3 regions of the Paenibacillus sp. BR2-3 genome follow, and region 3 is predicted to be linked to each of the others. Evidence: predicted binding sites of a transcription regulator. Region 3 holds the regulator's gene; each other region holds the start of a gene.
The links. Region 3 encodes Rex, which represses fermentation and respiration genes when NADH is low (regulators of the CRP and FNR family bind a similar motif). Its sites were predicted from a motif close to TTGTGAAATATTTCACAA; they were not measured.
Positions count from the first base shown of each region.

Region 1: a site for Rex is predicted at 4,744-4,761, ahead of pflB (formate C-acetyltransferase). Genes of this name have one in related genera too.
Region 2: a site for Rex is predicted at 5,999-6,016, ahead of PaeBR_RS00810 (DUF1858 domain-containing protein). Genes of this name have one in related genera too.

Region 1 is NZ_CP126311.1:2,089,410-2,099,920, reverse strand. It holds gene PaeBR_RS09900 (extracellular solute-binding protein) at 1-1,317, opposite strand, end outside; gene pflA (pyruvate formate-lyase-activating protein) at 1,530-2,270, opposite strand; gene pflB (formate C-acetyltransferase) at 2,393-4,654, opposite strand; gene adhE (bifunctional acetaldehyde-CoA/alcohol dehydrogenase) at 4,911-7,532, opposite strand; gene hmpA (NO-inducible flavohemoprotein) at 8,112-9,332, opposite strand; gene PaeBR_RS09875 (Crp/Fnr family transcriptional regulator) at 9,675-10,391, shown strand.
Region 2 is NZ_CP126311.1:154,479-164,989, forward strand. It holds gene hisF (imidazole glycerol phosphate synthase subunit HisF) at 1-426, shown strand, start outside; gene hisIE (bifunctional phosphoribosyl-AMP cyclohydrolase/phosphoribosyl-ATP diphosphatase HisIE) at 423-1,124, shown strand; gene hisJ (histidinol-phosphatase HisJ) at 1,140-1,967, shown strand; gene PaeBR_RS00795 (ribose-phosphate diphosphokinase) at 1,992-2,942, shown strand; gene PaeBR_RS00800 (tetratricopeptide repeat protein) at 3,169-4,908, shown strand; gene trxB (thioredoxin-disulfide reductase) at 4,934-5,887, shown strand; gene PaeBR_RS00810 (DUF1858 domain-containing protein) at 6,082-6,309, shown strand; gene PaeBR_RS00815 (DUF438 domain-containing protein) at 6,342-7,607, shown strand; gene PaeBR_RS00820 (ROK family glucokinase) at 7,822-8,772, shown strand; gene rapZ (RNase adapter RapZ) at 8,827-9,726, shown strand; gene PaeBR_RS00830 (gluconeogenesis factor YvcK family protein) at 9,783-10,511, shown strand, end outside.
Region 3 is NZ_CP126311.1:2,300,766-2,311,276, reverse strand. It holds gene PaeBR_RS11040 (AAA family ATPase) at 1-881, opposite strand, end outside; gene PaeBR_RS11035 (hypothetical protein) at 874-1,407, opposite strand; gene PaeBR_RS11030 (DUF5590 domain-containing protein) at 1,734-2,252, opposite strand; gene PaeBR_RS11025 (amidohydrolase) at 2,276-3,577, opposite strand; gene PaeBR_RS11020 (redox-sensing transcriptional repressor Rex) at 3,564-4,220, opposite strand; gene dinG (ATP-dependent DNA helicase DinG) at 4,300-7,161, opposite strand; gene PaeBR_RS11010 (tetratricopeptide repeat protein) at 7,277-7,918, opposite strand; gene panD (aspartate 1-decarboxylase) at 8,036-8,419, opposite strand; gene panC (pantoate--beta-alanine ligase) at 8,412-9,302, opposite strand; gene panB (3-methyl-2-oxobutanoate hydroxymethyltransferase) at 9,304-10,170, opposite strand; gene PaeBR_RS10990 (biotin--[acetyl-CoA-carboxylase] ligase) at 10,510-10,511, opposite strand, start outside.

The DNA.
Region 1 (10,511 bases), 210 kb from region 3:
ACTTTGAATTTGAATGTTACTGATTTCAGTTGTAACATCCGCCTGAACAAGTGAATCAAAAGCCGGGAATGAGGACTTAGAATTATTAAGTACCGCTACAATTTCACTCATCAGGTCATCTGTAATATTTTCGTTGAGCACATTTTGGTCAATCTTCATAGCGGGTAGAACACCGTCTTCTACTAATCCGCGCAGTTGCATTTCTTCATTGAATAGGTTCTTGATAAACGATTTAACAGCCGCCAGCTGGCGTTCATCATCTGCTACAGAAGCAGAGAAGCCATAGCCATTGTTTACATCCCGCATCAGAGCCGTTTGGTCACCCACTCCACCTTCAACTGCAGGAATATTGAAGAATCCGACTTTACCAATCATGCCTTCGCCGGATTGACCGGCTTTGAATACTGAGGATTTCCAAGTTCCGTCATACATTAGGATGGCTTCAGCGCTTGTGAACTGCGTTGTATATTCTGCATACTCAAAGCCAAGCTCGCCTTTTTTGAAATATCCTTTATCTATCCATTCTTTATATTTCGAGAAGCCCTTAACTACATTAGCATCGCTCCATTTGGCTTCACCCGTTGAGAACTTGGCAGTTACATCCGGACCTGCATAACGGGACCACAGGTGATTAGCGAGCATCAGAGGTACCCAGCCAGCTTTCGAGGCTCCAGCCAACGGCACTTTTCCATCCGCTTTGATATCTGCTAGTTGTTTTTCTAACTCAGCAAATGTAGTGGGTGCTTTCCAGCCTTTGCTTGTATAATACTCTTTGTTATAGAAAAAGCCTTCACCGGAACCGCCGATCGGCAATCCGTAAATTTTGCCCTCATACGTAAAAGGATCAAGGTTAGAAAACTTATCTTTAATACCCAGTTCTTCAAGGATCGGAGTCAAATCGAGCAATTTGCTCTCTTTAGCATATATCTTGGAGTCTGGACTACCAAAAAGATCAAATATTTCAGGGGGATTTCCAGCCGCCATTTCACCGCGCAGCTTTTCTTTACGGTTCACATCGGAATCTACTCCGTCCAGCTTGAACGTCAAACCCGGTACATCTGCTTGAACTTTTCCTACAACATCCTCAAGAATGGCCAGACGTTTCTGTTTATCCGCGCCTACTTGAGTATGGCGGATAGTCATCTCGAACGGTTCGCTGCTCACGGGTTCTTCTGTGACAGCAGCATTTGTTGCAGCCGGAGTGTCAGTTCCTTCCGCGGTGTTATTGGGCGTATTATTGTTGTTGCCTCCACAACCAGTCAGTAAAGCCGTGGTGACGAAAATCAGGGACAAAAGCAAAGTCAAACTTTTTTTCATTTTTGTGACCCTCCCTATATATTGATTTCCTTTACACTTCTCATTATAAAAAACGTCCTATGTTATCGTAAGGTCAAGATTCATCTTCAAAAGGGATAAAATACTCTTATGTATGCGAGATCATCTTCAACACAAGCAGATTCTTAAATAAGCAAAAAGCCGTTCCTCAGTAGAAAACTACCTTAGGAACGGCTCCTTATATGATAAGCGATTTATAATACCAATGCTGTCTGCTTACGTCCTTCTTCTATAAGACGGTATGCCCGATCTACTTCCTCTTCACGAGGAGACGGAACACCCTCCAATTCATAAGGCTTGCCGAGCATTTCCCATTTATAAATCCCCATTTGATGATAAGGTAAAATTTCAATTTTCTCTACACCATTTAATGTCCCTATAAAACGGCCAAGGTTAAGCAAGTCCTCTTCACGGTCATGAATACCGGGAACATAGACGTGACGAATCCACATCTTTCGATTGTGGTCTGACAGCCAGCGGGCCAGCTTCAGGGTACGATCATTGGATTTGCCGGTCAACTTAATATGAGCTTCATCATCAATATGTTTCAGATCCAGCATCACTAGATCCGTTACATCCAATAAATCATTGATTTTGTCGCCTTCGTTATACCCATTGGTGTCCAGTGTCGTATGCAGATTCCAGCGCTTCTTCACTTCAGTGAAGAGCTGTTTCACAAAATGTGCCTGCAGTGTGGGTTCTCCACCTGAAACGGTTAAACCGCCACCCGATGTGCGGTAGTAGTTCAAGTAAGGCTCGATCTCGGCCAATACTTCTTCCAAGCTCATTTGCTTGCCTTCATTTAATGCCCAAGTGTCCGGATTATGACAGTATTGGCATTTCAGCAGGCAGCCCTGCATGAACACAACAAAACGAATGCCAGGTCCGTCCACGGTCCCAAAGGTTTCTAAGGAGTGTATGTGTCCATTAGCCATATGATGCCATCCTTCCTCCACACTTTATACTCTTAAAAAACGGATTGAACCGCCCTTTTTCAAGGACGGTATCCGTTTGAGATATAGATGTAGATATAAAGTATTAACTTTGACTTCTTTAATTACATCGCACCGTGGAAAGTACGGTTAATAACATCCAATTGTTGTTCGCGGGTCAGCTTGATGAAGTTAACAGCATAGCCGGATACGCGGATTGTCAATTGTGGGTAGTTCTCTGGGTGTTCCATAGCATCCATCAATTGTTCACGGGCAAATACGTTAACATTCAAATGGTGACCTTTGCTGTTAAAGTATCCGTCAAGCATGGATACAAGGTTGGATTTACGTCCTTCTTCTTCTTTACCCAGTGCTTTAGGTACGATGGAGAAGGTGTTGGAGATCCCATCCAAGCTATCTTCATATGGCAATTTGGCTACGGAGCTAAGGGAAGCCAAAGCACCTTTCTTGTCACGGCCGTGCATAGGGTTAGCGCCCGGTGCGAACGGTTCACCTTTTTTACGTCCGTCAGGAGTAGTACCTGTTTTCTTACCGTATACCACGTTAGAAGTAATTGTCAATACCGATTGTGTCGGCAAAGCGTCACGGTAAGCGTGGTGTTTACGGATCATAGTCATGAACGATTCAACCAGATCAACAGCGATGTTGTCAACAGCATCGTCATTGTTACCGTAGCAAGGGAATTCGCCTTCGATTTCGAAATCAATAGCAATGCCTTGCTCGTTGCGGATTGGTTTAACTTTGGCATATTTAATGGCGCTCAGGGAGTCTGTTGCAACAGACAGACCGGCAATACCACAAGCCATGGTGCGAAGAATATCGCGATCATGCAGAGCCATTTCGATACGCTCGTAGGAATATTTATCATGCATGTAGTGGATAACGTTCAAAGTGTTCATGTACAGCTTCGCAAGCCATTCCATCATCGGTTTGAAGCGTTTCATTACTTCGTCGTATTCCAGAACTTCAGAAGTGATGCGCGGCGTTTCAGGTCCAACTTGTGCACCGGATTTTTCATCCACACCACCGTTGATAGCATACAGCAAAGCTTTAGCCAGGTTAGCACGAGCTCCGAAGAATTGCATTTGCTTACCAATACGCATCGCGGATACGCAGCAAGCAATACCATAGTCGTCGCCGTAGATCGGACGCATCAAGTCATCATTTTCGTATTGAATGGAGCTGGTTTCAATAGAAACCTTGGCACAATATTTCTTGAAGCCTTCCGGCAATTGCTCGGACCAAAGTACAGTCAGGTTAGGTTCCGGTGCAGGACCCAGGTTGTAAAGGGTGTGCAGGAAACGGAAGCTGCTCTTAGTAACGCGTGTAGTTCCGTCTACGGACATACCGCCAATGGACTCTGTAACCCAGGTAGGGTCGCCACTGAACAATTCATTATAATCAGGAGTACGCAGGAACTTAACAATACGCAGCTTCATGACAAAATGGTCAACCAGCTCTTGCGCTTGTTCTTCGTTCAGCGTGCCTTCTTCCAGGTCACGTTGTACATAAATATCAAGGAATGAAGATACGCGTCCAAGGGACATAGCCGCACCGTTTTGCTCTTTGATCGCTGCCAGGTAACCGAAATATACCCATTGGAAAGCTTCTTTGGCAGTGTTGGCTGGCTTGGAGATATCAAAGCCATGCATTTGCGCCATTTTTTTCAGTTCGCCCAAAGCGCGAATTTGTTCGGAAATTTCTTCACGAAGACGAATTACATGATCGCTCATGGAATCCACTTCGAGATTCAACAGATCTTGTTTCTTTTCTTTAATGAGAAAGTCTACGCCGTAAAGAGCGACACGACGGTAGTCGCCGATAATACGGCCACGGCCGTAAGCATCTGGAAGACCGGTAATAACGCCGGATTTACGGGCTGCTCTCATTTCGTTTGTATATGCATCAAAAACGCCTTGGTTATGCGTTTTGCGAATGTTCGTGAACATGTCAACAATGCCTTGCGGAAGTTCAAATCCATAAGCGTTGCAGGCATCAATCATCATTTTAATTCCGCCAAAAGGCTGAATGGAACGTTTGAAAGGCGCATCGGTTTGAACGCCGACAACTTGTTCCTTGTCTTTGTCAATATAACCAGGATTGTGCGATACAATTGTGGATACAGTATTAACATCCACATCAAGTACGCCGCCATTGGCAATTTCTTGTTTGGTCATCTCGGAAACGAGTTTCCATAGTTCATTTGTGTTGTGGGTAGCTCCAACAAGGAAATCTTCTTTTCCAAGGTAAGGCTTGATGTTTTTCTCAATGAAATCATTAACATTTACTTTTTTGGACCATTTGCCTTTTGCAAAAGAACGCCATCCAGACTTAACCTCTTGTACATCTTTTTCAATCACCGACATGCTAAATCCCTCCATTTATATATTTATAGTATTTGTAGAGATCGCGGGCTTGAAGGTTGATCCCGTGTCTCGTGATCCCGAAAATATAATTGTTATAAATTTCACAATCAATTATTCATTAATGGGACCGTTGTTTATATAAACATTTTAGTTTATTTTCTGAAAATAGACTGTGACAAATATCACCATTTCGGTGATATTTGTCACTTTCATCCAGTCCATTCTCACCTTTAATATTTTACTTAATATGCGTATATTAGTTTTCGAATTTTCCGTAGAACGCGTTCCGGTAAACATCAGCAAGCTCAGTAACCAGAGGCAATTTCGGATTGGCAGTTGTACATTGATCTTCAAATGCACGGTCAGCCAGGTAATCTACACGGGATTCGAAATCTTTAGCATCAAAGCCCAGTTCTTGGAAAGACACTGGAATGCCAAGGTTCTTGTTCATCTCGCGAATCTTGTTGATCAGGCTGTTTACGCCTTCTTCAGTTGTGCGGGCAGGCAATCCCAGAATACGCGCGATTTCAGCATAACGCTCGTCAGCAACGAAGTGCGAGTATTTAGGGAACGAAGCGAACTTCGTAGGTTTCTTAGCATTGTAGCGGATAACGTGCGGCATAAGAATCGCGTTTGTGCGACCGTGAGCCGTGTGATATTGACCGCCCCATTTGTGCGCCAAGCTGTGGTTAATACCCAGGAATGCATTAGCAAAGGCCATACCAGCAAGTGTGGATGCATTATGCATTTTCTCACGGGCAAGCGGATCTGCTTCAAGTGCCGATTTTTCAAGGTATTGAACTACCAGTTGGATTGCTTTAATGGCAAGACCATCCGAATAATCACTAGCCATTACGGAAACATAAGCTTCAATAGCATGTGTCAGTACGTCCATACCAGTATCTGCTACAGCAGCCTTAGGCAGGGAATATACAAACTCTGGATCCACAATTGCTACGTCTGGAGTTAATTCATAATCAGCCAGCGGATATTTTGTGTGAACATCCGTTGTTTTGTCAGTGATAACCGCAAAGGAAGTTACTTCTGAACCTGTACCCGAAGTTGTAGGGATCGCTACAAATTTAGCTTTTTGACCCAAACGTGGGTATTTGTAAATCCGTTTACGGATATCCATGAACTTTTGCTTCAAGTTGTTGAAGTCAGTGTCTGGGTATTCATAGAACAACCACATAGCTTTGGCAGCATCCATTGGGGAACCGCCGCCCAGTGCGATAATGCAGTCTGGTTGGAATCTTTGCATCATTGCTGTACCTTTGTCAACTGTAGTTGTCGACGGATCTGGTTCAACTTCCGAGAACACTTCGATAGCTACTGGCAATTGGCGTTGACGGAGATAGTGCTCTACTCTTTCAACATAGCCCAGTTTCACCATCATAGGGTCAGTGATAATAGCTACACGAGTAATATCAGGCATTTTAGCCAGGTATTGAGTACATCCTTTTTCAAAGTATATCTTGTTAGGTACTTTAAACCATTGCATGTTCACGGTACGACGATTCACCCTCTTCACGTTGATCAAGTTAATGGCAGTAACGTTTTGCGAAACCGAGTTGCGTCCGTAAGATCCACAGCCCAGAGTTAATGAAGGGATGTTGGTGTTGTAAAGATCGCCAATTGCACCATGTGTAGAAGGTGAGTTCACGATGATACGTCCAGTTTGTAGACGGTTCGAGAATTTAAGGATAACTTCTTCATTATAGGAATGAATCGCGGAACTGTGTCCCATGCCGCCGAATTCAACGATTTCAGCTGCACGTGCAATCCCTTGATCAGCATTTTTCACTTTGTAGCAAGCAAGTACCGGGCTCAGCTTCTCTGCGGATAACGGGTACTTGGTGCCTACGCCTTCGATTTCAGCGACGAGAATTTTCGTTCCAGCCGGAACTTGAATACCGCACATTTCAGCGATTTTTGTAGCCGATTGTCCAACAATGGCAGGGTTTACTGCGCATTTATCAACATTCATTACGCCGGAAGTCAGTTTGGCAGCTTCTTCTTTGTTTACGAAGTAACAACCGTTAGCGATCATTTTCTTCTTCACTTGGTCGAAGATTGGCTCTTCAATAATAACTGCTTGTTCCGATGCACAAATCATACCGTTATCAAAGGATTTGGAAAGAATAAGGTCAGTTACCGCTTGATCCAGATCAGCACTCTTCTCAATGAAGCAAGGAACGTTACCAGGTCCAACGCCAAGTGCTGGTTTACCACAGCTATAAGCCGCTTTTACCATTGCAGAACCACCTGTTGCCAAAATCAGCGCAACATCAGGGTTGTTCATCAAAGCATTGGTTTTGTCCATAGTTGGAGCTTCGATCCACTGGATACAGTTCTCTGGAGCGCCCGCTTTCACAGCAGCTTCAGCAAGAATTTTCGCAGCTTCACGGCTGCATTCTTGCGCTGAAGGGTGGAAACCGAATATAATAGGATTTCGTGTCTTAATGGAAATCAACGCTTTGAACATTGTAGTTGATGTAGGGTTAGTTACTGGAGTAATCCCCATAACGATTCCGACAGGTTCTGCGATCTTTTGGAAGTTGTCATATTTATTGTCTTCAATAATGCCTACTGTTTTGTCATTTTTGATGTTGTTATAGATATACTCAGTAGCGAAGATGTTCTTGATGATCTTGTCTTCGTATACTCCACGGCCTGTTTCTTCAATAGCTAACTTTGCTAGATACATGTGTTTATCGAGTCCGGCCAATGCCATGGCTTGGACGATCTTGTTCACTTGTTCCTGGTCGAGCAACATGAATTCTTCTAATGCTTTCTTAGCTTTGTCAACTACCGTTTGAATATATTCTTCAGCGGTAGGTTGTGTAACTTGGGCGGCGACTTCGTTCTTAACTGCCATCTCCCTCGTCCTCCTATCAATTTTTAGGTTGTTTTTCTCTACGGATTTATCTTAACACATCCTTTTCAATATGCATAGTGAAATCTTTCACAAACTATAAATTTTTTTTGATTTATTTTCATAGCGCTTTCATTAAATCATAATATGGGCTATTTTCCTTTTATTATAATGAAAAATGGTGGTTTTTCCCTTCTAGTGCTCTCACCAGGAACCTTTTTATGTAAGAAACATAATTCAAGTAAATAAATAGTTATACTCGGGTATCTGAACTCACCGTTCCAATGATGAGACGAAGACTGTTACATTCCTGCAAAAAGACATAGGCAAAAAAACAGCCCTTTATCAAACTCGGTTCTTGTCGGGCTCAGTTCAGAGCCGTTAATACACTATTCAACCAGAAAAAGGATTGGCGCGAGGGAGCAGCGGTTCAAATTCTTGTTGAAGTAATCAGGCTTCATTAATACACACAAAGACAAAAAAAGAGAGCACCTTTATTTAGGTTCTCTCACATAAACTAAAGCATGGGTATTTGGCCTGTTGTTCTATCTTCTCATGAAGATCTACGTAATGCGTTTTGGCTTAAGCCGAGCCCTCTAAAGCAGCAGCAGGGCCAAAGAATTCATAATGAATATCACTTCCTGGGATGTCCCAGTTACTCAAAGCGCTGTTCACTGCGTTCATAAATGGTACAGGCCCGCAGAAGTAAAATGCCGCCTCCTTTGAAGGCAACTTGCTTGCCAGCCATGGCAAGTCTATGAAGCCCTCTTTATGATAGATATTTGCCTCTTGGTCTGCCGCCGTTGGTGCTTCGTAGCACCATAAGACTGAGACTTGCGGGTTCTTACGGGCAACCAGTTCAACCTCTTTCCGCAGTGCATGAGCCAGGCCATTCCGGGCGGCATGAATGACCTGTCGGTCCGGCTCTGACTCTGCCAGTGTGTTCAGCATACTAACCATGGGCGTTAGTCCTACTCCGCCACTTATTAGTATGGCTGGTCGCTTATCCTGTCTGTCCAACACAAATTCTCCTGCAGGTGCCGATAACCACAATGTGCTGTCTTCCTTCACTTGCTCATGCAAATAATTAGATACCTTTCCTGCCGGGCGCCCATCAACGGCGTCCTCCCGCTTCACGGAAATACGATAGTATGGCTTACCTGGTGCATCAGAAAGACTATATTGACGGATATGCGTAAAGCTTTCTCCAGGGATATTCAACTTTACACTTATATACTGCCCCGGTTCAAACGCAGAAATCGCTTGCCCATCCGCTGGAACCAGATAAAAGGATGTAATTACATCACTTTCCTGAACCTTACGTTCCACCCGGAAAGGTCTGAAATTAGCCCAGCCGCCGCTTTGCTTTTCCGCTTGTTCATACATTTGTTCTTCCACACTAATGAATGCATTCGCGATCATACCATAAGCTTCAGCCCATGCCGCAAGAATCTCATCGGTAGCTGCATCGCCAAGTACCTCTTTAATCGCTGCTAAGAGATACTTCCCGACAATCGGATAATGCTCGGCCTGGATGCCAAGACTGCGGTGCTTGTGAGCAATCTGCTTTACTACTGGCAGAATTTCCTCTAACCGGTCAATATATTTTGCTGCGGCATAAACCGTGTTTGCTAGTGCCGCCTGCTGTCTTCCCTGCTTTTGGTTCGCGTGGTTGAAAATATTCAAAAGCTCCGGATGATTAGCGAATAGCATCTGATAAAACTGCGTGGTAATTGCTGTTCCATGCACCTCTAAAACAGGCACAGTAGACTTGATCGTGTTGATAGTTTTTTCGCTTAGCATACGAATCCCTCCACTTCAATTATCCTTAACCTGTCTTTAAGTATAAAAGAAGCGGTTTTTGCCTTCTGGTGATCTCAGTCACATCAAAAATCAAGTAATTGTGACAAATGTCACATAATTAATTGCAATGGGGATAGCCTCAGTAGAACCGTCAATATTAAGCCCTATATACACCGGATTTCCGAAAAATCATATTAAATCTCACACTTTTGAAGTGAAAATTATCACAATGTTAAAAATTCGACACTTTTTACGCAAATTTTTTACCCATAAAGAGGAATTCCAAGGTATAATTAATTTAAAATTTATTGAAAAACTGAGGGAATAAAGGGGATGTCGATTATGAAGGAACATTACAATGTTATCGAAGCCCACGGAAATACAAACTGTTTCTCCGAACAGAACTTTAACAGACTACTGGTCACAATGAAAGAGCGTATGGTTCCGGAAGGATCACACCTGTTCTGGGAAGGCGACTATTCGGATAAATTGTTTTATATCAAACGTGGACGTGTGAAATTAACCAAATCTACAGACGAAGGCAAGGAACTCATTCTTTATATGTATCAGGCCGGCGACATGGTAGGCCAAGCTGATCCATTCTTCAGCACGAAACACAGCTTCACTGCGGAAGTGATCGAAGAAAGCGAAGTTGGCGTTATCGAGCAAAAGGATCTTGAGATTCTGATCTGCCAGCATTGTGATTTTGCCATTGATTTCATGAAGTGGATGGGCATTCACCACCGTCTGACACAAACTAAATTCCGTGATTTGATGATGTACGGAAAACCAGGCGCTCTCTGCTCTACATTGATCCGGTTAGGCAACACTTACGGCGAGAAGACCAACGATAGTATCCTGATCAACAAAAAAATTACGCATACGGATCTTTCCAACATGATTGGGGCAACCCGTGAAAGTGTGAACCGGATGCTGAGCGATCTTCGCAAGAAGGACGCTGTTGAGTATGAGAACGGTATGATTGTCATCAAGGATCTGGGCATGCTGCAGGATATCTGCCATTGCGAATTGTGTCCGAACGAAATCTGCCGCATTTAATTCCCTTTTCACATTACCCTCTATTCTCCTCAATCGAAACATATATGGCCCAGTTATTATTCCAATTAAAAATAGAGTGGTCAAAGGCGCCCTGGAGGGCGTCTTTTTTTAAGGGATTCA
Region 2 (10,511 bases), 2.1 Mb from region 3:
CTCATTCTGGAGGGTGCCCGCCGTTTTGGCTCACAGTGTATTGTCGTAGCGATTGATGCCAAATATAATGAGACTTGGGGCGAATGGGAAGTGTACACGCATGGAGGACGCAAACCGTCCGGAATACGTGCGCTGACCTGGGCTAAAGAGGTTGAACGATTGGGCGCGGGCGAAATTCTGCTTACCAGTATGGATGCGGACGGCACGAAGGACGGGTTCGATCTGAAGCTGACGTCGGCCGTATGTGATCTGCTGGGCATACCGGTTATTGCCTCCGGGGGAGCCGGGATGAAGGATCATTTTTACGATGTATTTACCAAGGGTAAGGCGGATGCCGGACTGGCGGCTACGATTTTTCACTATAAAGAAATTGCGATAAACGAACTTAAGGCAGATTTGAAGCAAAAAGGGGTGGAGATCCGATGAGTTACGAGGGAGGGAATACAGCCCTGAGCCGGGAAGAGATCTTGGAAGGAATACGTTGGAACGAAGGCGGCCTGCTGCCTGCTATAGTACAGGATGCGGCTAGCAAGGAAGTACTGATGATGGCTTATATGAATCCTGAATCGTTGCGGCTGTCGCTGGAGAGCGGACAGACATGGTTCTGGAGCCGTTCGCGGAATGAACTGTGGCATAAAGGTGGCACCTCAGGCAACACACAGGCCATTACCTCTATACATTATGACTGTGATAGCGATACACTGCTGGTTAAGGTGAATCCTGAAGGGCCTGCATGTCACACAGGGGCCACTTCATGTTTCTTCCGTGAGATTCCACTTGAAGGCAAACAGGCTGAAGAGGCTGGGGCCAAAGCAGCTTACGGGGAACGCTTCGCGGTGTTGGGCGAGCTGGAACGTGTCATTGCCGAGCGTGAAGCAGAACGTCCCGAGGGTGCGTATACTACCTATTTATTTGATAAAGGTGTCGATAAAATATTGAAAAAGGTAGGCGAGGAAGCTTCCGAAACCATCATCGCCGCCAAAAATAAAGACAATGCCGAGCTGCGCCTGGAAATCAGCGATCTTATGTATCATCTGCTGGTGCTTCTGCAGGAGCGCAAGCTGCCGCTGGACGAAATTATGGCAGAGCTCAGCGCCCGCCACGAGCGGCCGCGCCGCGATTAGAAGGGAGCCTTTTTCATGCATATCGATTATCATACTCACCATGAACGCTGCGGCCATGCGATAGGCAAGCTGGAAGAGTACGTGGAGCGCGGCATCGAGCTGGGGCTTGCGCAGCTGGGGCTGTCTGACCACCTGCCGCTTATACATGTGGACCCGGATCATTACTACCCGGAAATGGCGATGCCGCTTGCGGAGCTGCCCCGATATGTGGAAGAGTGCCTGGCGCTCAAAGAGCGCTACAGGGGGGTAATTGATCTGCGTGTCGGCTTGGAGGCGGATTATATTGAAGGCTATGAGGAAAAGATCCGTGACCTCTTAGCCCCCTATCCGTGGGATTATCTGATCGGGTCTGTTCACTTTCTTGGGGAATGGGATATTACGGATTTCCGGCAGGTTCATGGCTGGGAAGGCAAGGATGTCATGGAAGTGTACCGGCGTTATTATGATGCCGTAAGTAAATCGGCAACATCCGGATTATATGATATTATAGGGCATATGGATGTCATCAAACGTTTTGGATATGTCCCTGAGACTGAAGAGGGCCAAGCTGAAGTCAGAGAGCTTGAGTTCAGCGCTTTGAAAGCGATAGCAGCCAGCGGAATCGCTATGGAGCTGAATGCTTCGGGGTTGACTAAGCCTTGTAAAGAGATGTTCCCGGCTGAGCATGTGCTGGGGAAGGCTTTGGAGCTGGGCATCCCGCTTACACTGGGGTCGGATGCACATGATCCTGCTAAACTGGGTGAAGGACTGCCGGAAGCCCGCAGGCTATTGTGGGAGACGGGGTTTCGCGAGCTGGCCGTATTTGAAGGCCGCCGCCGCACCTCCGTGCCATTCAAGCTATAAAATAAAAAATCACGGGAGGGCATTATGCAGCATCATCAATTGCGACTTTTTTCCGGTTCGTCGAATCCGAAGCTGGCGGCAGATATTGCGGCCCGGCTTGGTGTGGAATTGGGGCAGATTAAGCTGACCCGCTTCAAGAGCGGCGAGATTTACGTGCATTACGAAGAAAGCATCCGGAACTGTGACGTATTTTTGCTGCAATCCCTCTCCCATCCCATTAATGAGATGTTTGTGGAGCTGCTGGTCATGATTGATGCAGCCAAACGGGCATCTGCCCGTACGGTTAACATCATTGTTCCGTATTATGGCTATGCCAGACAGGAGCGCAAATCGGCTCCGCGGGAACCCATCTCCGCCAAAATGGTTGCTGATGTATTAACGACAGCCGGGGCTACCCGGGTGATTACCATTGACCTGCATGCCGCTGCTATTCAGGGCTTTTTCAATATTCCAGTAGACCATCTTACAGCGCTCGACTTGATCAGCGGCCACCTGAAGCTAAAGGGACTTAATGATCTCGTTGTAGTCTCTCCGGATGCAGGCCGTGCCTCTATGGCCGAGAAGCTGGCAAGCCGGCTGAGTTCGCCATTTGCGATTATGATCAAGACAAGACCGACTCATAATGAATCAGTGATTACACATGTTATCGGAGATGTGGAAGGACGTACACCCATTATTATTGAGGATCTGATAGACACGGGAACGACTATAGTCAATGTGGTTGAAAGCCTGAAGGAACGAGGCGCCAAGAATAGTATTGTCTGCGCAACACACGGACTGTTCTCGGGACCTGCTCTGGAGCGGCTGGAGCATCCCGGGATTGATGAGGTAGTTATTACAGATTCCATTTTGCTGCCGGAAGACCATTCAAGCCGGTTTACCGTTTTATCCGTCGCACCGATGCTGGCGCAAGCCACCCATATTATTATCGAAGGCGGGTCTATCGATAAGCTGTTCAGAGACGCGGGAATTTAATATCCCCGTCTTTTTTAACGTCCATACTTCTTTCTCTGAATTTGGTGAATCCAAGGCCCCTTCAATTTGAGAATCCTGCCCGCACTTGTGGTATACTGTGTGAAGACAGCCGGGACCCTAAATGGAAACGGAACACGTTTAAGTTTGGAGAACCGGTAGGCCGCGAGGCACCGACCTCCTATTTTTCGTGAGGATAAGGAAGCTTACAAGGAGGTGCCTTGCTTCCATGATTGAGAGAACTTCAGAGCAGGATGTGAGCAACGGAAAGGTTATTCCCATCACTCTGGATGCCAATTTTTTCTTTGAAAGAGCCGTCCGGTCAATGGATCGCTTTCAATATGATAAGGCATTAAAAAATTTTCGCAAAGCAGTAGAATATGAGCCGGATAATCCGGTCAATCATTGTAACATGGCGGGTATATTATCAGAGATGGGCAATTATGAAGCTTCAAATGATATTTTGTCCCATGTGCTTGAGAATATTGACTCCGCCTTAACAGAGTGTCATTTCTATATGGCTAATAATTACGCTAATATGGAAAGATTTGAGGAAGCAGAACGTTGTCTGGTGAAGTACCTGGAGGAGGATGTGAACGGCGACTTTCTTCTGGAATCGGAGGAGCTGATGGAGCTTCTGAACTATGAGCTGGATCGTCCCGCCCCTCTTAACCGGATCAGAAGCCGGGAAGGTGTGGTGGAGCACGACCGTGCCAGAGCACTCCTTGAAGAAGGCAAGTTCACTGAAGCGGTAAAGCTGCTGGAGGATATTTTGAAGAATACGCCAGACTTTTTGGCGGCGCATAATAATCTCGCCCTTGCGTATTTCTATATGGGCCGGTTCGCCAAGGCCAAGGAGTCTATCGGGCGGGTGCTGGATCTTGCACCTGGTGATTTGCACGCACTTTGTAATCTGGCTATCTTCCTCCAGTACGAAGGTGCTCACGAACAGCTGGAGAGACTGCTGCGCATGCTTGAGGCAACCATCCCTTTCCACCAGGAACATGTTTTTAAACTTGCGACAACGATGGGTATTCTGGGCCGTCACAGAATCGCTTACGGGCACTTCCGCCGGCTGCTGAAGGATGAAGAGGTAGGCGGCGATGCCGGTCTCTATCATTACTGTGCAGCAGCGGCAAGCAACAGCGGGCTATATGCCGAAGCGCAGCGCTGCTGGCGGCAGGCCGGCAAGCTGGATCCGGAAGGAGTGGTCCCGCGGTTCTATCTGGCTCAGCTGCAGCAGGCTCAGAAAGAACATCAACCGGTTCCCCCTGTGAGCTATAACTACCAGTTGCCTTTTCAAGAGCAGTTGAAGCTGTGGAAGGATAACAAAGGCAGCTTCGCCGAGGAAGTGCGGACCAATCCGCTGATTCGCTCGTCGTTTTTCTGGGCGCTCCGCTATGGAGACTCCAATACGAAGCTGCAGGTGACGCAGGCCCTACGGTGGATTGAGGATGAAGAGATGTCCGAGGTACTGCGGGAAATTCTGGAGCAGCAGCCACTACAAGAGGATAAGCTTCAAGCAGCAGCCCTGCTTAGTTTGCAAAGGCTGACCGGTAAGGACACAGAGACGGAACCCCTTCTGGGAGAGGAACCCGTCTCCGCTCCCTGGCACAAAGTACAGCCGGAATGGAAAGAGGACTGGCAAAGAATCATTGACCAGACCGTCGGCATGATGGACCGGAGGTATGATGCAGCCCAGAAGAAGGATGCAGAATTACTATGGAAGCAATTTGTGGGCAATCTATATCCGGATGTTCCTTTTTTCCGCCATGCCGAAGGATGGTGCGCCGCCCTGGAGTATTTAACAGCGAAGCTGCACAGCCGGCCGGTCACCTACCGTGAAGTGGCGCTGCGTTATGGAGTGTCGCCGTCCATGGTAAGCCGTTATGCGCGGCGCATGGATGAAGAATGTAATATCAAGCAAAGCGTGACTGAACGGTTCCCGCCGTTTACTGAAAATATATAAAACCCCTTGTGAGGAGGCCACTGTTATGTACAAAACGATTGTAATCGGAACAGGCCCGGCCGGGCTGACTGCCGCCATCTATTTGGCGCGTGCCAATTTGAGCCCGTTGGTGATTGAAGGTTTGCAGCCGGGCGGACAACTGACAACGACTACGGAAGTGGAGAACTTTCCAGGCTTCCCCGAAGGGATTCTGGGTCCTGATCTCATGGATAACATGCGCAAGCAGGCGGAGCGTTTCGGTGCCGAATTTAAAAACGGCTGGGTGGAGTCGGTGGATTTCTCTAAGCGGCCATTCAAAGTAACCGTGGATGGATTAGGTGTACTGGAGGCGGAATCGGTCATTATTTCGACGGGTGCTTCTGCCAGATACCTGGGGATTCCAGGTGAGCAGGAGAACGTTGGACGCGGGGTCAGCACTTGTGCTACCTGCGACGGATTTTTCTTCCGCGGCAAAAAGATTATCGTGGTGGGCGGGGGCGACTCTGCAATGGAGGAAGCCAGCTTCCTGACCCGATTCGCTTCCAGCGTAACCCTGGTTCACCGCCGTCCGGAGCTCCGCGCTTCGAAGATCATGCAGGACCGAGCGCGCGATAACAGCAAGGTAGTGTGGGCGCTTAACCGTACCCCGCTTGAGGTAGCAACCAGTGATACCGGCGTAAAAGGGCTGATGGTGCGCAACAATGAGACAGGTCTCGAAGAGCTTGTTGAAGCTGACGGGGTGTTTGTCGCTATCGGCCATACGCCGAACACGGCTTTCCTGGGCGGACAGATTACGACGGATGCCAATGGTTATATCGTTGTAAACCCAGGCACGACAGAAACGAACATTCCTGGCGTTTTCGCTTGCGGCGATGTGCAGGATACCCGTTACCGTCAGGCGATTTCTGCTGCCGGAACCGGCTGTATGGCGGCAATGGATGCGGAGAAGTTCCTGGAAGGCACGATGGTGCATGACTGGAGCGAATCACTCGATAAATAATCAATAACGCAATGTAGGAGCATAGTCTCTATGTAATTGCGATCAAAATACAAGGCTGTCCTCCAAGCTGTAAAAAGCGAAGGGGACGGCTTTTTCGCATTCTTTTTGACTTTGTGACTGGGATCACAATCCCCTTATAGGGCCTGTGCTAATCTGATATTGAGAATAGTTCTCAGACAAAGGAGAAGAGGTATATGGAAAAGGTGCTGAATATGGAAGAGTCCATATTGGAATTGGCGACCCGGCATCCGGAGGTCATAGGGATTATGGTTGAGCTGGGCTTTCGTGATATTGCGAAGCCGGGAATGCTGCAGACCGCAGGCCGCTTCATGACGTTATCCAAAGGAATCAAGATTAAGAAAATGGACCTCAATACCGTTAAGCTAACGTTTCAGAGTCATGGCTTTAAGGTTCTTGAATAGATGATTTAGACCTCAAAAAGGAGAGGAAATAAATGAGCGAACTGATAAACAATCGTGAATTGGATGTACCGGAGCAAACCCGCCGCCAGGCGATGCTGAAGGAAATTATCAAGGAGCTGCACGCCGGCAAAAGTGTAGATGAAGTGAAGGCGCGGTTTGCCGAAGCGGTGGGGGACGTAACGGTAGCGGAAATTTCCGCTATGGAGCACTCGCTAATGACAGAGGAAGGCATTCCGGTTTCCGAGGTGCAACGTTTATGCTCGGTGCATACGGCCATCTTTAAAGGCTCGATTGAGGAGATTCACCGTTCATCCAAGTCGGAGGAACAGCCGGGTCACCCTGTGCATACGTTCAAGCTGGAGAACCGGGAGATTGAGCGTTTGGTCAATTTCCGTCTGGCGCTCCATGCCGATAAGTTCCAGAAGAACGACAGCGAGGATATTATTTTCAAGCTGCTGGAAGATTTGAATCTGCTGCTCGACCTCGATAAGCACTACAGCCGTAAAGAAAATCTGGTCTTTCCTTACCTCGAAAAGTACGGCATTTATGGTCCGACCAAAGTAATGTGGGGCGTCGATGACGGCATCCGCAGTATGATAAAGGGAGCCAAGACGCTGCTGAGCAATTATAACGGGGACAAAACAGAGATTGGCGCACAGCTTGCTCTTATTATTACGGAAGTCAATGAAATGATCTTCAAGGAAGAGAATATTCTTCTGCCGATGGCGCTGGATAAGCTGACCGAGGATGAGTGGGTCAAAATTGCCCGGGAGAGCGATGAGATCGGTTTCTGTCTGACCGCGCCGGAGCGAGAATGGATTCCTGAGCGTGCCGGTGAGCCGGAAGGTGGCGAAGAAGCCGTCCAGTCTGAAGAAGCAGGTACCGCTCCGCAAGGCTTTATCCGTTTTGAGACAGGTCTTCTGTCTCTGCATCAGCTGGAGACCGTTCTGAATCATCTGCCGGTGGATCTGACGTTTATTGACGAGAATGATGTCGTCCGTTATTTCTCCCATGGTAAAGAGCGCATTTTTGCCCGGACCAAAGCCGTCATTGGCCGTACCGTTCAGAACTGTCACCCGCCGCAAAGTGTGCATGTCGTAGAGAAGCTGCTGGAGGATTTCAAGGCCGGCCGAAAGGATGCGGAGGACTTCTGGATTGTGATTAAAGATAAATTCATCTATATTCGTTACTTTGCCGTTCGCGACGCGGAGGGGCGCTATATGGGAACCCTGGAATTTACGCAAAATATTGCCCCGATCCGCGCGCTGGAGGGACAAAAGCGTATTTTGTCGGAATAGCATAGTTTCATAGAACGAGAACGACTTCCTTGCTGCATAGGCAAGGTTGTTTTTTTGGGGAAATAAGAATGCAGCCACGCCGTTTCCCCTTCCAGAAACTTATTGTATAATAGCTTGTCCGGGTGTGCCGCCTTTCCTTGACCGCAGAGGGGGCTTCTATTATAGTGGGTACGTAGGATTAACTATTTTAGCATAGAAAAAGGTGGCTTGTTACATGTCTGAAAATATCTACGTTGGCGTGGATTTGGGCGGAACCGCAATCAAGGTTGGAATCTGCAACGCCGAAGGGAACCTGCTGCACACTTATGAGGGACCTACAGGAACAGCGGACGGCGTCGATACCGTCATCGATAACATCGAGAAGTATGTGCGTCAAATTGTGGAGGACTCACCTTACACATGGGATCAGCTTGCCGGTGTCGGAGCGGGAGTAGCCGGGTTTACGAATATCCGTGAAGGAATCATCATTCTTGCGCCTAACATAGGTTTTAGAGATGTGCCGATCCGTGCCATTCTGGAGGGTCGATTGAATAAGCCTGTCAAAATAGACAACGACGCGAACGTAGCTGCACTCGGTGAAGCCTGGAGCGGCGCGGGGCAGGGGATTGATAATTGCGTCTGCTATACGCTGGGAACCGGAGTGGGCGGCGGAATTATTGTTAACGGCAAAATCTATCAGGGTTTTGGCGGTCTGGCTGGCGAGCTGGGTCATATTTCTGTAGTTCCTGATCTGGAAGCGATTCAATGCGGATGTGGAAACATGGGCTGTTTGGAAACCGTTTCCTCGGCAACCGGCATTATTCGTATGGCAAATGATGCGGTGGCGCGCGGCGACCGGACCTCTCTCTCTTTGGTAGAAAAGATTGCGGCGAAGGAAGTATTCGATGCGGCAAAAGCAGGCGACGAGGTTGCGCTGCGCATTGTAAACCGTTCGGCTTTTTACCTGGGCAAATCCATGGCGGCTGTAGCTGCGGTGCTTAACCCTGAAGTGTTCATCGTCGGCGGCGGTGTATCCAAAGCAGGCGACATTCTGTTCGAAGAGGTTCGCCGTGTGTTCGCCAAGCTGGCACCAGCACCGCTTCAGACAGGGGTATCCATCATCCCGGCGAAGCTGGGCAATGATGCCGGAATCGTCGGCGCTGCCGGCCTGCTGCTTCGTTCTTAGAACACAACGCAATTATTTTAATCATATACTATAATCTGGGGAGGGGACGCTTTTATGACCGAGCTCGAGACTGTTCAGTCGGCTGGGGCAACCCTGATCATTATTACTGGAATGTCCGGAGCAGGTAAAACTATTGCTGTACAAAGCCTGGAGGACCTAGGGTTTTTCTGTGTTGATAATTTGCCTCCGGTACTTATTCCCAAGTTCGCAGAGCTCATTGAGCAGTCCAAAGGCAAAATCGCCAAGGTAGCGCTTGTTATTGACCTAAGGGGGCGGGAATTCTTCACTGCCTTATCGGAATCCCTTACCTACATTAAGAACGAGTCTACAATCGGCTGCGAAATTCTGTTTCTGGATGCAACGGACTCGGTGCTCGTACAGCGTTACAAGGAAAGCCGGCGGCATCATCCGCTTGCGCCCAAAGGGATGCCGCTAGACGGAATCCGGCTGGAACGCAAAATGCTGGAGGAACTGAAGAACTCAGCCACTCAGGTTATGGACACAAGCAGCATGAAGCCGGCACAGCTTAAGGAGAAGATCGTATCCCGTTTTTCCCACCTGGGCAAAAGCACACTCTCCGTCAATATCACTTCATTTGGATTTAAATACGGCATACCTATTGATGCTGATCTGGTATTCGATGTCCGTTTTTTGCCCAATCCGCATTATGTTGACCACTTGCGACCTAAGACGGGTCAAGAAAGCGATGTCTATGAATACGTAATGAAATGGCCCGAAACGCAGGCGTTCCTGACCAAGCTGCTCGATATGCTTCATTTTCTGATTCCACAGTATCGTAAGGAAGGCAAGTCCCAGATTATTATCGGTATTGGCTGTACAGGCGGCAAGCACCGTTCTGTGGCCATTTCTGAATATTTAGGCAAGATGCTGGGAGTCAGTGAGACAGAATCGGTAACGGTTAGTCATCGGGATGCCGAACGCGATCGGCACTAACGGGAGAAGGGATTACAGTGGCTGAAGAACAAAGAGAGCGGCCGCGTATCGTTGTTATGGGCGGGGGAACCGGATTGTCTGTTATGCTTCGCGGCTTGAAAGAGAAGCCGCTCGACATTACAGCCATTGTCACGGTAGCCGATGACGGGGGCAGCTCCGGGATCCTGCGCAGTGAGCTGCAAATGCCGCCACCGGGAGACATCCGCAACGTTCTGACGTCGATGGCTAACGTAGAGCCATTGATGGCCGATATCATGAGGTACCGCTTCAGCAGCGGCGAGGGGCTGGCAGGACATAGCCTGGGTAACCTGATCCTTGCCGCGCTTACGGACATCTCCGGTGACTTCGTCACGGCTGTCCGGGAGCTGAGCCGATTGTTCGCCGTCCGTGGCCGGGTATTGCCTGCCGCAGGCGAGGCTGTGGTGCTCCACGCGGAAATGGCTGATGGGACATTCATTACCGGCGAGTCTAAGATTCCTGAAGCCGGAGGCATAATTAAACGTGTGTTTCTGGAGCCGGCTGATGTGGAGCCGTTGCCGGAAGCGCTGGAGGCCATTCAGAACGCGGATGCAATACTGCTGGGCCCCGGGAGTTTATATACAAGCATCCTGCCCAATCTGCTGGTACCGAAGCTGGCAGAAGCGATCGTGTCTTCGGAAGCAATCAAAATTTTTGTCTGCAATGTCATGACTCAGCCCGGTGAAACGGACAACTATAAGGTCAGTGACCATTTGCAGGCCGTATATGATCATATAGGACTGCATCTGTTTGATTATGTTATTGTC
Region 3 (10,511 bases):
ATAGCGGCCTCATTCATGACGCTTTCCAGCTGGGCACCCGAGAAGCCGTAGGCTTCCTCGGCAATTTTATCGAGACTGACCTCTTCATGCAGCGGTTTATTCTTGGCATGCAGATCCAGGATCGATTTACGGCCTTTCTTATCAGGCATATCCACTTGTATGTGCCGATCGAACCGTCCCGGACGCAGCAGAGCCGAATCGAGCATTTCTTTACGGTTTGTAGCTGCTACGAGAAGAATACGCGGGGTATCCGAGTTATAAATACCGTCCATCTCCGTTAGAAGCTGATTAAGCGTCTGATCGTACTCGCGCTGCTGTCCGCCTTCACGCTTACCGCCGATCACGTCAATTTCATCAATAAAAATAATCGCACTTTCCTTGTTCTCCTTCACAGCCCGGGTGCGGGCATCGCGGAACAAATCACGGATCCGTCCGGCACCGACACCGACATACATCTCTACAAACTCACTACCCGAGGCTGCGACGAAAACAGAGTTCGTATAATGTGCAGCGGCCTTGGCCATAAGCGTCTTGCCCGTTCCCGGAGGGCCTGTAAGCAGAATACCTTTCAAGGGACGAATTCCGAATTTACTGATTTCTTCGTGCCGGATCAGGAAATCCAGCGCTTCACGCAGCTCCTGCTTGGCATTATCCTGACCACCGATTTGTTCAAAGGTGAGCTTGGAAGGGCCGCTCTTCTTGCGTTTCTTATCTGCACCTGCATTTACCGTTAATCCGCCGCGCATATGAGCAATGAGCAATAATGAACCAAGCATGGCAACCCCGATGATAACGGGCACAATATTGAAACCGAGAAAAGCCATAAAAATCAGCAGCACTGGAAGAAATCCGGCCAATACTTCTTTAGTCCATTTAGGCATTATTCCAAACCCCCATTGTTTCAGGCTGTCGCGGCAAAATAATAAATTTGCTTTCTTTGCCGTTCGTCAGACTTACATATACGTTATTATCATCAATTTCCGTTGTGGCTGTTATCCCTTTATACTGTTCCTTCAACTCGTCCAGTGTGGCGGGTATTAATGTATACTTGCGGCTTTCCATCGCTTCGGCTACAGAGAACATTGCTTTATCCCAGATTTCATCAAGCTCTTGATTGGAGTGCTGCTCAACATCCAGATTAAGCGTACGGCCTCCGATTACCGATTGGCCCTCGGTTGAAATATATTGAACCAGTTCACGTAATTTCGTTCCCGGCTGTAAATCAAGTTTCAAAGATACTTCATCGCGGTTAATAGATATGTGTGAATCGTTAACTCCTTCATAGCTGTTGACGATCTTTTGGAGCGGCTCCTGAATTGCAAATTGGCGATACATGAACCACCCTCCAAACAAAAGGGCAGCCGATAGCAATGACGTAAGTAATAGGGGTACCAGACGCAATTTCAAGTAAACGTCCTCCTCTCAGGATGGGAAAACTATACATCTTTCGCATTTATCACAATAAGTGATATATGTTTTTTTCTACGAGTCATGTACTTGATACAAGTAGTAGTATATCACAGGTGTATATACGATTTGAAAACAAAGTGTGAATATATTTAAAATTTTTACTACTAATTTTTGCCTGTTAGGCCCTGCTTTCTTCCTATATCGACAAAAGAGACCGCAACGGTTAGCGTTGCGGTCTCTTTTTCTATGAATTTCGCGTATCATTACATAGGAATTGCATACTTATCATATATCAAAGTTTATATCACAGTGATTAAATCAGTTTAGCGATTCGGCAGACTGTAACCTTCCCCGATGGGGGTTCCGTCGGCAAAACGGAAAAACTTATAGTAATAACGGTCTCCCTGCTCATAGAAAAGCTGCCAGGCATATTCTCCGTTATATACTCCAGGCATTAGCCGCTTAATCGTTATGTCCGGAAGCTGGGCTTCTATAAGTGAGCGGATTTTTTGTTCCGAAGTACCTCTGCTCAGCTCTACGCCGTAGACGGCATTATCACCCTCAGCGATTTTTCCGTCTTTAGTAAATTGAACCCAAACCATCATTTCGATTCCAGCCTCATTTTTACCTGTAAGAACCCAATATATTGAATTTTCGTCCCAGATGGATTTCTGCGCCTTCTTAACCTGGGTCAGCCCGGCCCGCGTTCCGGCGATGTCTTCGGCAGCCCTTTTCTCGTTCCATTCGTCCTTCATAATGGAGACGTAGAACTGGCTTAGTCCGAACAGAAGGAGCAGCATCAGGGCCGATCCCAGCAGGATCCATTTTCTCCTTTTCTTCAAATTACAGCTTCCTTTCTACGGCACTACCGTTTTAGAAGGCCCTCAAAAGACTCTTGGGCTTTACGGCGGATCATTTCCTCATCCAGTGTCTGGCACTTTCCGTGCTTCACAACCTGCTTGCCGTTAATCCATACATGCTCTACATCCTTCGCACTGGCCGAGTATACCGCGTGAGAGAGCAGGTCGGTATGCGGAAGGAGGTGAGGCTGGTCGATATCAATGGCAATGAAATCTGCTTTCATTCCCGGGGCCAGCCTTCCCACTTTATCCAAAAAGATGGATTTGGCGCCAACCTCCGTGGCCATCCGCATGGCTTCCGGTGCCGGAACCGCAGTAGGATCTCCGGTAACCCCTTTATGAATCAGCGCCGCAAGACGCATTTCTTCAAACATGTCGAGATTGTTGTTGCTAGCTGCTCCGTCGGTACCAAGAGACACAGGCACACCGGCCCGGAGTAAATCCGTAACACGTGCAACTCCGCTGGCCAGCTTCAGGTTACTGCCCGGATTATGGGATACACCGACCTGATAACGGGCAAGAATCTCAATTTCCTCATCATTCAGATGGACACCATGAGCCACCAGCGACGGGCGCGTGAACATGCCCAGCTTTTCCAAATGCGCGACAGGACGCAGGCCATAATCGGCTGCATTCTGTTCGACTTCCCGCCGGGTCTCAGACATATGCGTATGCATCGGAAGGTCCAAGTCATGCGCAGCCTGCACGAATTTCACAAAATAATCCGGCGGACACGTATACGGTGCGTGCGGCGAGATCATCGTTGTAATTCTTCCGTCAGCCTTGCCATGCCAGCTGCGGGCAAAATCAATGGCTTCGGCAAGTTTATGATTCTGCATTTCTTCAGAGCAAAATCCGATCACTCCGCGCATCAGAACAGAACGGATACCCGAGAGATCTGCAACCTCAGCAACCCGGTCCATATGATCATACATATCCAGGAAGGTAGTTGTACCCCCCTTCAGCATTTCCAATACTGACAATGAAGTTCCCCAGTACACATCCTCGCCCGTGAACTTCTCCTCCATTGGCCACATTTTTTCCTGAAGCCATACCTGAAGGGCCAGATCATCTCCATAGCCGCGAAGGAGCGACATCGCAGCATGGCCATGCGTATTAACAAGACCCGGCATGAACAGAAGCCGGCTTCCATCTATAATTTCAACACCATTCTCCAAAGGGGGTTCCACTTCACCTATGTAAGTGATCCGATCGTTTTCCACAGTCATATAACCGCTCAGGACAGGCTTGTCAGCACCGGGAACAATAAATTTCCCGTTCTTGATGATCCATTTATTGCTCTTCATGTTCACTTTCTTCCTCCCTTCCATCCTGTAAATAATAAGCCAGACTTTGCAAATCGGTCGTAAAATCAGCAGCATGGATACGAACGTAAGGAGGAGTCTTCAGAATGACCGGGGCAAAGTTCAGGATGGCCTCGATTCCTGAATCCACAAGAATATCCGCTACGTTCTGTGCTTCAAAAGCCGGAACAGTGATAATTCCGATTCGGATACCCTGCTCCCGGATCGTCCTGCCCAGCTCATCCATCGGCTGTACGGTCAGAGAGTTGATTTTCTGCCCCACCTTCGGCATATAGGAATCAAAGATAGCCGTAATTTTCATGGTATCCTTCAAATACGCATTATAATTGGATAAGGCATGCCCAAGGTTACCGGCACCTACCAGTGCTACGTTTATTTGCTGATCCAGCTTCAGGATATGACGGATTTTCTCAATAAGATAGGTGACATCATAACCGATGCCTTTTCTTCCGAAATCGCCGAAATAAGCCAAATCCTTGCGAATTTGCGCCGGGTTAAGGTCCAGTTTTTGGCCCAGCTCCTGAGAAGAAACGGTCGCAATTTCACGCTTGTGGAGATCGTTCAGAAAGCGCAGGTACACAGGGAGTCTGCGAACGACAGCCTCCGATATTTTATCCGATTTCATATTTTCTCCTCCTAAAGGTTGAATGCAGTATCAGCGGAAAATTATGAGTCCCTATAGATTAAAAGTTATAAACGGGCGTTTAGGAGACGCCCCCCTCCTCCAGCCATTCGGCAATACGCGGGACCATCTGATCGGTCAGCATATGCTCCATTTTAGGGCCGGGCAATGAATAAAGGAAGTACTTTCCATAATAAGATTCTATAACTCTGGTATCATAAACAATTACAATCCCCCGGTCCTGGGCAGTTCTGACCAGACGTCCAAAGCCCTGCTTGAACCGGATCACCGCCTGGGGAACAGACAGCTTCATAAAAGGGTTCTTCTTCTGTGCCTGCAGCAGCTCCGATTTCGCTTCCGCCAGAGGATGGTTGGGCGGCTGGAAGGGAAGCCTCACAATAGCCAGACATGTGAGCGCTTCGCCGGGGATGTCTACCCCCTCCCAGAAGCTGCTTGTTCCCAACAGGACAGAAGCGGCGTTATCCTGAAAGCGACGTATCAGCTTGCTGCGGCTCCCGCCTTCTATGCCTTGCCCGAGCACCGTAATTTCTTGCGATGCCAGCACTTCCTTCAAAGGATCATACACCTGACGCAGCATGCGGTAGGATGTAAAAAGCACCATCATACGTCCTTTAGTCGTTACAGCCGCTTCGGCAAGTGACTGCACCAGAGTATCCACAAAGTTGGCATCGCCCACGCTTCCTTTTACACTCGGGAAGTCGCGGGGGATCACGAGCAGCGCTTGTTCCCGGTAATGAAAGGGTGAGGGCAGCTGAACGGTCATGAGGCGGCCCTCTTCCGCAGCTTCATTCAGACCCAGATTATCAATCATAAACTGAAACGATTTATCTACCGACAAAGTCGCCGAAGTCAGCACAATGCTTTTCTTCTTGTCGAAGAACAGCTCCTTCAATTGAGAGCTGACATTCACTGGAACCGCATATAGCTGCAGTGACTTGCTGCGGTAATTCCCGTTAGCCTCCAGCCAATATACAACACCCTCATCGTTCAAGCCCATAAAAAACCGCACTTGATCCCGGATGGCCGCCAAATCCTTGAATAATCCGCTGATATCCGTGACAAGACTATCGGAAGAGGATTGCCCCTCCTGATCCCTCATTTCATTCAGCATTCTCTCGCCGGTGCGCAGGACATCGCTGAGCGTTGATATCATTCCGCTCTCCAGTGAAGCAAGCTCATCCCAATTCTTCGGCTTCTTTCCGGGCAAGAGGCGCAGCACTAATTGTCCGGCTTCTCCTGCGGCCGAATCGCTTCGTTCCGGAAGAAGACTGAACAGCTTCTCACTTAAGATGTCCCATGTTTCCTTCACGGTAATTAAGTCGTTATGAATTCTATCGATGATAACGCTCCATTCGGAGGCCTGCTCGCTGCCAGCCGATTGCAGCTGCTGACGCAGTGCCGGCAGTTGGCCGTTGCGGCTGTCCTTGAACAGCCGGGAAAGCGTGTGAACAACAGTAAAGTGCTTCATATGCATGCCTAAATGCTTACCCGCTACGTCCTCCAGATGATGAGCCTCATCAATAACCAGATGGTCGTAGGAAGGCAGCAATTGATGCCCCGCTTTTACATCTGCGAACAGCTTGGAGTGGTTCGTGATGACCACATCAGCGATCCCTGCCTCATGCTTGGCCCGATGATAATAGCATTTGCGAAACCAGGGACAAGCGCGGCCCAGACAGGAATCCGTATCACTTGCTACAGTTTCCCAGAAATCGCCTCCACGGTTACCCATGTTGAGCTCCTCATCATCTCCTGATTCCGTTTGGGTTAACCATACAATCATTTGCGCTGCTGTAATTAAATCTTCTCTAGGACTGACGAAGTCCCTCCGGTTTATTTTATGCTCAAACTTGCGGAGACACAAATAATGCCCTCTGCCCTTGAAAATCGCAGCTTTGAACGGAAAAGGGACCACCTGGGTCAGCAAAGGAATATCCCTTTCACGCAGCTGGTCTTGCAGATTGATGGTATGAGTGCTGACCATCACCTTCTGTTCCGTACGGACGCTCTGGTAGATCGCCGGCAGCAAATAGCCGAGTGATTTACCCGTTCCCGTTCCAGCCTCAATCAGCAGGTGCTTATCTTCTTCCAGTGCTGTCATCACTTCACCAAACATGATTTCCTGAGCTTCCCGGCTCTCGTAATGAGGCAGGGAATCCTGAAGCCGCCGGGTCACCTCAGCCATATAATCGGCAAAGGATATAGGGTCCAGAGGGTTCTCCTCACTGTCAGCCCGGGGTGGGGTAAGCTCATTCCAGTCCCCCACCTTAAGTGCAAGCTGACGGTAAAAGGAGAGCTCTCCTTCAGGCTGAAAGGTCTCCATCTCCCGTTCACGCAGCAAACCGTCAAAATACCAGCCCAGATCACCGTCATTCTCCGTAAACAGCTCACTGAGACGCTGCACCGTAAGGAGCGGAAGACTATAAAGCTCCTCAAGGCATTTGAGCAGGATCAGGGCAGTAGCCAATGCGTCGCTGTCGGCCTGATGCGGACGTTCATGCTTAATTCCAAAATAAGAACTGACTGCCCCCAGCTGATAGGTCGTCAGCGATGGAAAGCAGATTTTAAGGAAATCAATGGTATCCAAAATACGGCCCTGAAACGGCAAGTATCCGCACCGGTCCAAGGCATTTTGCAGAAACTGAAAATCAAAGGATGCGTTATGCGCAACAAGCACAACATCATCCAGCAGCGGCACGAGCTCCATCATCATTTCTTCCAGCTCCGGGGCATCCTGCACATCACTGTCAGTTATTCCGGTTAATCCGGTAATAAAAGGAGGAATCGGCTTTCCGGGCTTGACGTAGGAACCATAAACCCGCGAGATGGACTGGTCTTCTTCTATAATGGCAAGTCCAACCTGGATGATTTCACCCACAGATTGGGTTCCCGTTGTTTCAAAATCAAGCACGGCAAATTTCATTGTAAGTTCTATTCCCTTTCACTTGAGACTCTTTATGAGCATAACAGAAGTTACGAAAAAAGGCGATGCACGCCGCTTGTTCAGTGGATGCATCGCTTGAATATAACGGTAATAATTACAAAAGCGAAACAAGCTGGCTTCCATACTGAAGCTCGCCGTCTTTAAGGCGGCAGACCTCCAGGTTAACATTCGGCTCCGGAAGTGAAGGATCATGCTGCAGGGAAAGACCGAACAGCTCCTGGGCTTCAGGATAACGTTTCTGCGAGGCCCTTATGCAGCCCATGGCATTATAGACCATTGCTTTCAGCTTCCTGTTCCTGACCAAAGTGATCATGTGGTTTAAATGCTCCCACGCCGTTTCACCTTCCCCTTGATGCAGGTAGGACATCGCCAGATACAACCGGCCCGAGAGACTATCCGGATAACGTGAAATGACTGCCTTGAACTGTTCGATACATTGCGGGTACATGAGCAGCTTATAGTATCCTTGCCCGCGGACAAAGGACTCCATGGAAAGCTCCGGAGCTTCCCGCTGAGGCGGCTCCTCTTCTTGCGCATAGGACAGATCCGTCCCTTGGCTGAAGTTGTTCATTTTCTCCGCAAAGGCCAGCCATTCATCCATTACATTATCACTCAGCCGGCGCAGCAGGTTATATTTGCATAAAAGCTCTTCCCGGCGGGTACCCTCCGCTGTAGGGTAATGAATGACGATTTCCTGGAGCATCTCGTTCATTTCAGCAAATAAATGTTGAAACATGGGACATCCCACCCTCACTGAAAATGAAATCAGTTCAACTTGCCTGACTTCATTTTTTGCCGGGAGAGGCTGTTTCATCCCTTCCATTGATTACATGGCCGGGAAATCGAACGGATCTTACGCTATCGTAGCGTGCAGCTCATGGTCTGTCAGCTTTACCGGCATGTTATGATCGTCAACGAATACCACCGTCGGCTTGTGAGCCGCCAGCTCTTCCTGGGACACCAAGGCATAGGAAATGATGATCACTGTATCCCCTGGGTGAACCAGCCGGGCTGCTGCACCATTCAAACAAATCACGCCGCTTCCGCGCGGTCCGGGAATAACATACGTTTCAAGGCGGGAGCCGTTGTTGTTGTCAACGATCTGCACCTTTTCATTCTCCAAAAGATCCGCCGCTTCCATCAAATCCTCATCAATGGTGATACTGCCCACGTAATTCAAATTCGCTTCCGTTACCGTCGCCCGGTGAATTTTGGATTTCATCATATGTCTAAACAAGGGCTGCAACCTCCTTGGGCGTAAATACAATATTGTCAATCAGACGCGTTTTGCCGAATTTAACAGCCAGCGCCATAATAATCTCCCCGTCTGTGTCCGTAAGGCGTGAGCCGGATTCCAAGGATTCCAGTCCCGGGAACGATAAAATCTCCGCATAGTCAATCACCGCAAGCGGCGAACGTGAAACAACAGAAATCAGCAATTGTTTTACTTCGGCTGCCGTACCGGCTCTGCCTTCTTCAACGGCTTCGCGGGCTTCCCGGAGTGACCGGGACAGCACGAGTGCCTGATGACGTTCTTCCGCCGACAGATACACATTGCGTGAGCTCAGTGCAAGACCATCGCTCTCACGAACAATAGGGCATGCTATGATCGATACGTTCATGTTTAGATCGGACACCATTTGACGCAATACCGCCACCTGCTGGGCATCCTTCAGACCAAAGTAGGCATAGTCGGGCTGCACCATATTAAACAGCTTGGCGACCACCGTTGTAACTCCGTCAAAATGACCCGGACGGGAAGCCCCGCACAGTTGTGTCGTCAGTGAAGATACCATAACCTTGCTGCGGATGGGCACAGGGTACATCACCTCAACGCTTGGAATGAAAACAATATCGGCGCCCTCCCGCTCCGCCAGCTCCAAATCCCGTTTCTCATCACGCGGATAAGACTCGAAATCCTCATTCGGTCCAAACTGCAGCGGATTGACAAAAATACTCATCACAACCGTGCCGCACATTTCTCCGGCCCGGCGCAGCAGACTTGCATGCCCCTCATGCAGAAATCCCATGGTAGGCACCAGCCCGATGGGGCCATGACCTCCGCCGCGCATATATTCTATAGCTTCACGTAATTGCTCTACATTTCGGACCACTCTCATCTTACTTCACTCCTTTTCCGGCATTTCCATATAATGATTCAAGGACAGTCTCATCCGCAGCAAAGATATGACTCTCGTCCGGAAAGGAACGCTGCTTCACTTCCTGTACATATTGGCTGATTCCTTCACGGATCAAGCTGCCGACATCTGCATAGGTTTTGACAAAACGCTTCGTTCGATAAGGGGATGCATACTGGAGCAAATCGTGAAATACCAGCACCTGGCCATCACAGAAACGCCCTGCGCCAATACCGATCGTAGGGATACTGAGCTCCTTCGAAATCGCTTCCGCTACTTCCTCCGTTACCAGCTCCAGCACGATGCCAAATGCGCCCGCAGCCTCCAAAGCCTTCGCTTCATCCATCAGACGCTGCGCGTCCTTCGCATCCTTGCCTTGGACACGGTAGCCGCCGATCATATTCACGGACTGAGGTGTCAGCCCAATGTGGCCAAGCACCGGTACGCCGGCGGAGACGATGGAAGCCACGGTTGCGCAAATTTCCAATCCGCCTTCCATTTTAACGGCGTGGGCACGGCCTTCCTGCATCAGTCTCCGTACGCTCCGCAGACTCTCATCAATACCGCCGTGGTACGTCAGGAATGGCATATCAGCAACGATAAACGTATGCTCAGCGCCCCGGGCCACCGACCGGGTGTGATAGACCATGTCATCAATCGTGACCGGCAAAGTCGAGTCGTAACCGAGTACCACATTGCCCAAAGAATCCCCAACGAGGATAAGATCTATACCGGCTTCTTCAGCCAGACGTGCAGAAGGATAATCATAAGCGGTCAGCATGCTCAGCGGCACGCCGTCCCGCTTCATTTTTTTCATTTTCACAATGTTCAAAGCCTGTTTTTCAGCCATTTGAGCACCATTCCCCTTTTCGAGTTAAAATACGCGTATCCGCGCAAACAAAAAAACCTTTTAGCATGTCCGCTAAAAAGGTCCGAAGGGCAGTAGAAGAGTCACTCGCGATCGTCCCTTCTGTCTCGGTCCTTACGGCTCAGAGCAGAATCCAACGTAACCGTCAACGCAGTTATGAAGGTACATTTAAAGACTTATGAAAACATGGGGTTACAGTTTCAATAACCTTTAAGAGTGCAGTTCGTGAAACGATACTGCCTCACAGCCATAGTATACCAAATTCATGACGCAATTACACGATAAAAATATGACAAGGGATGATACCCTTGCCATATCATATC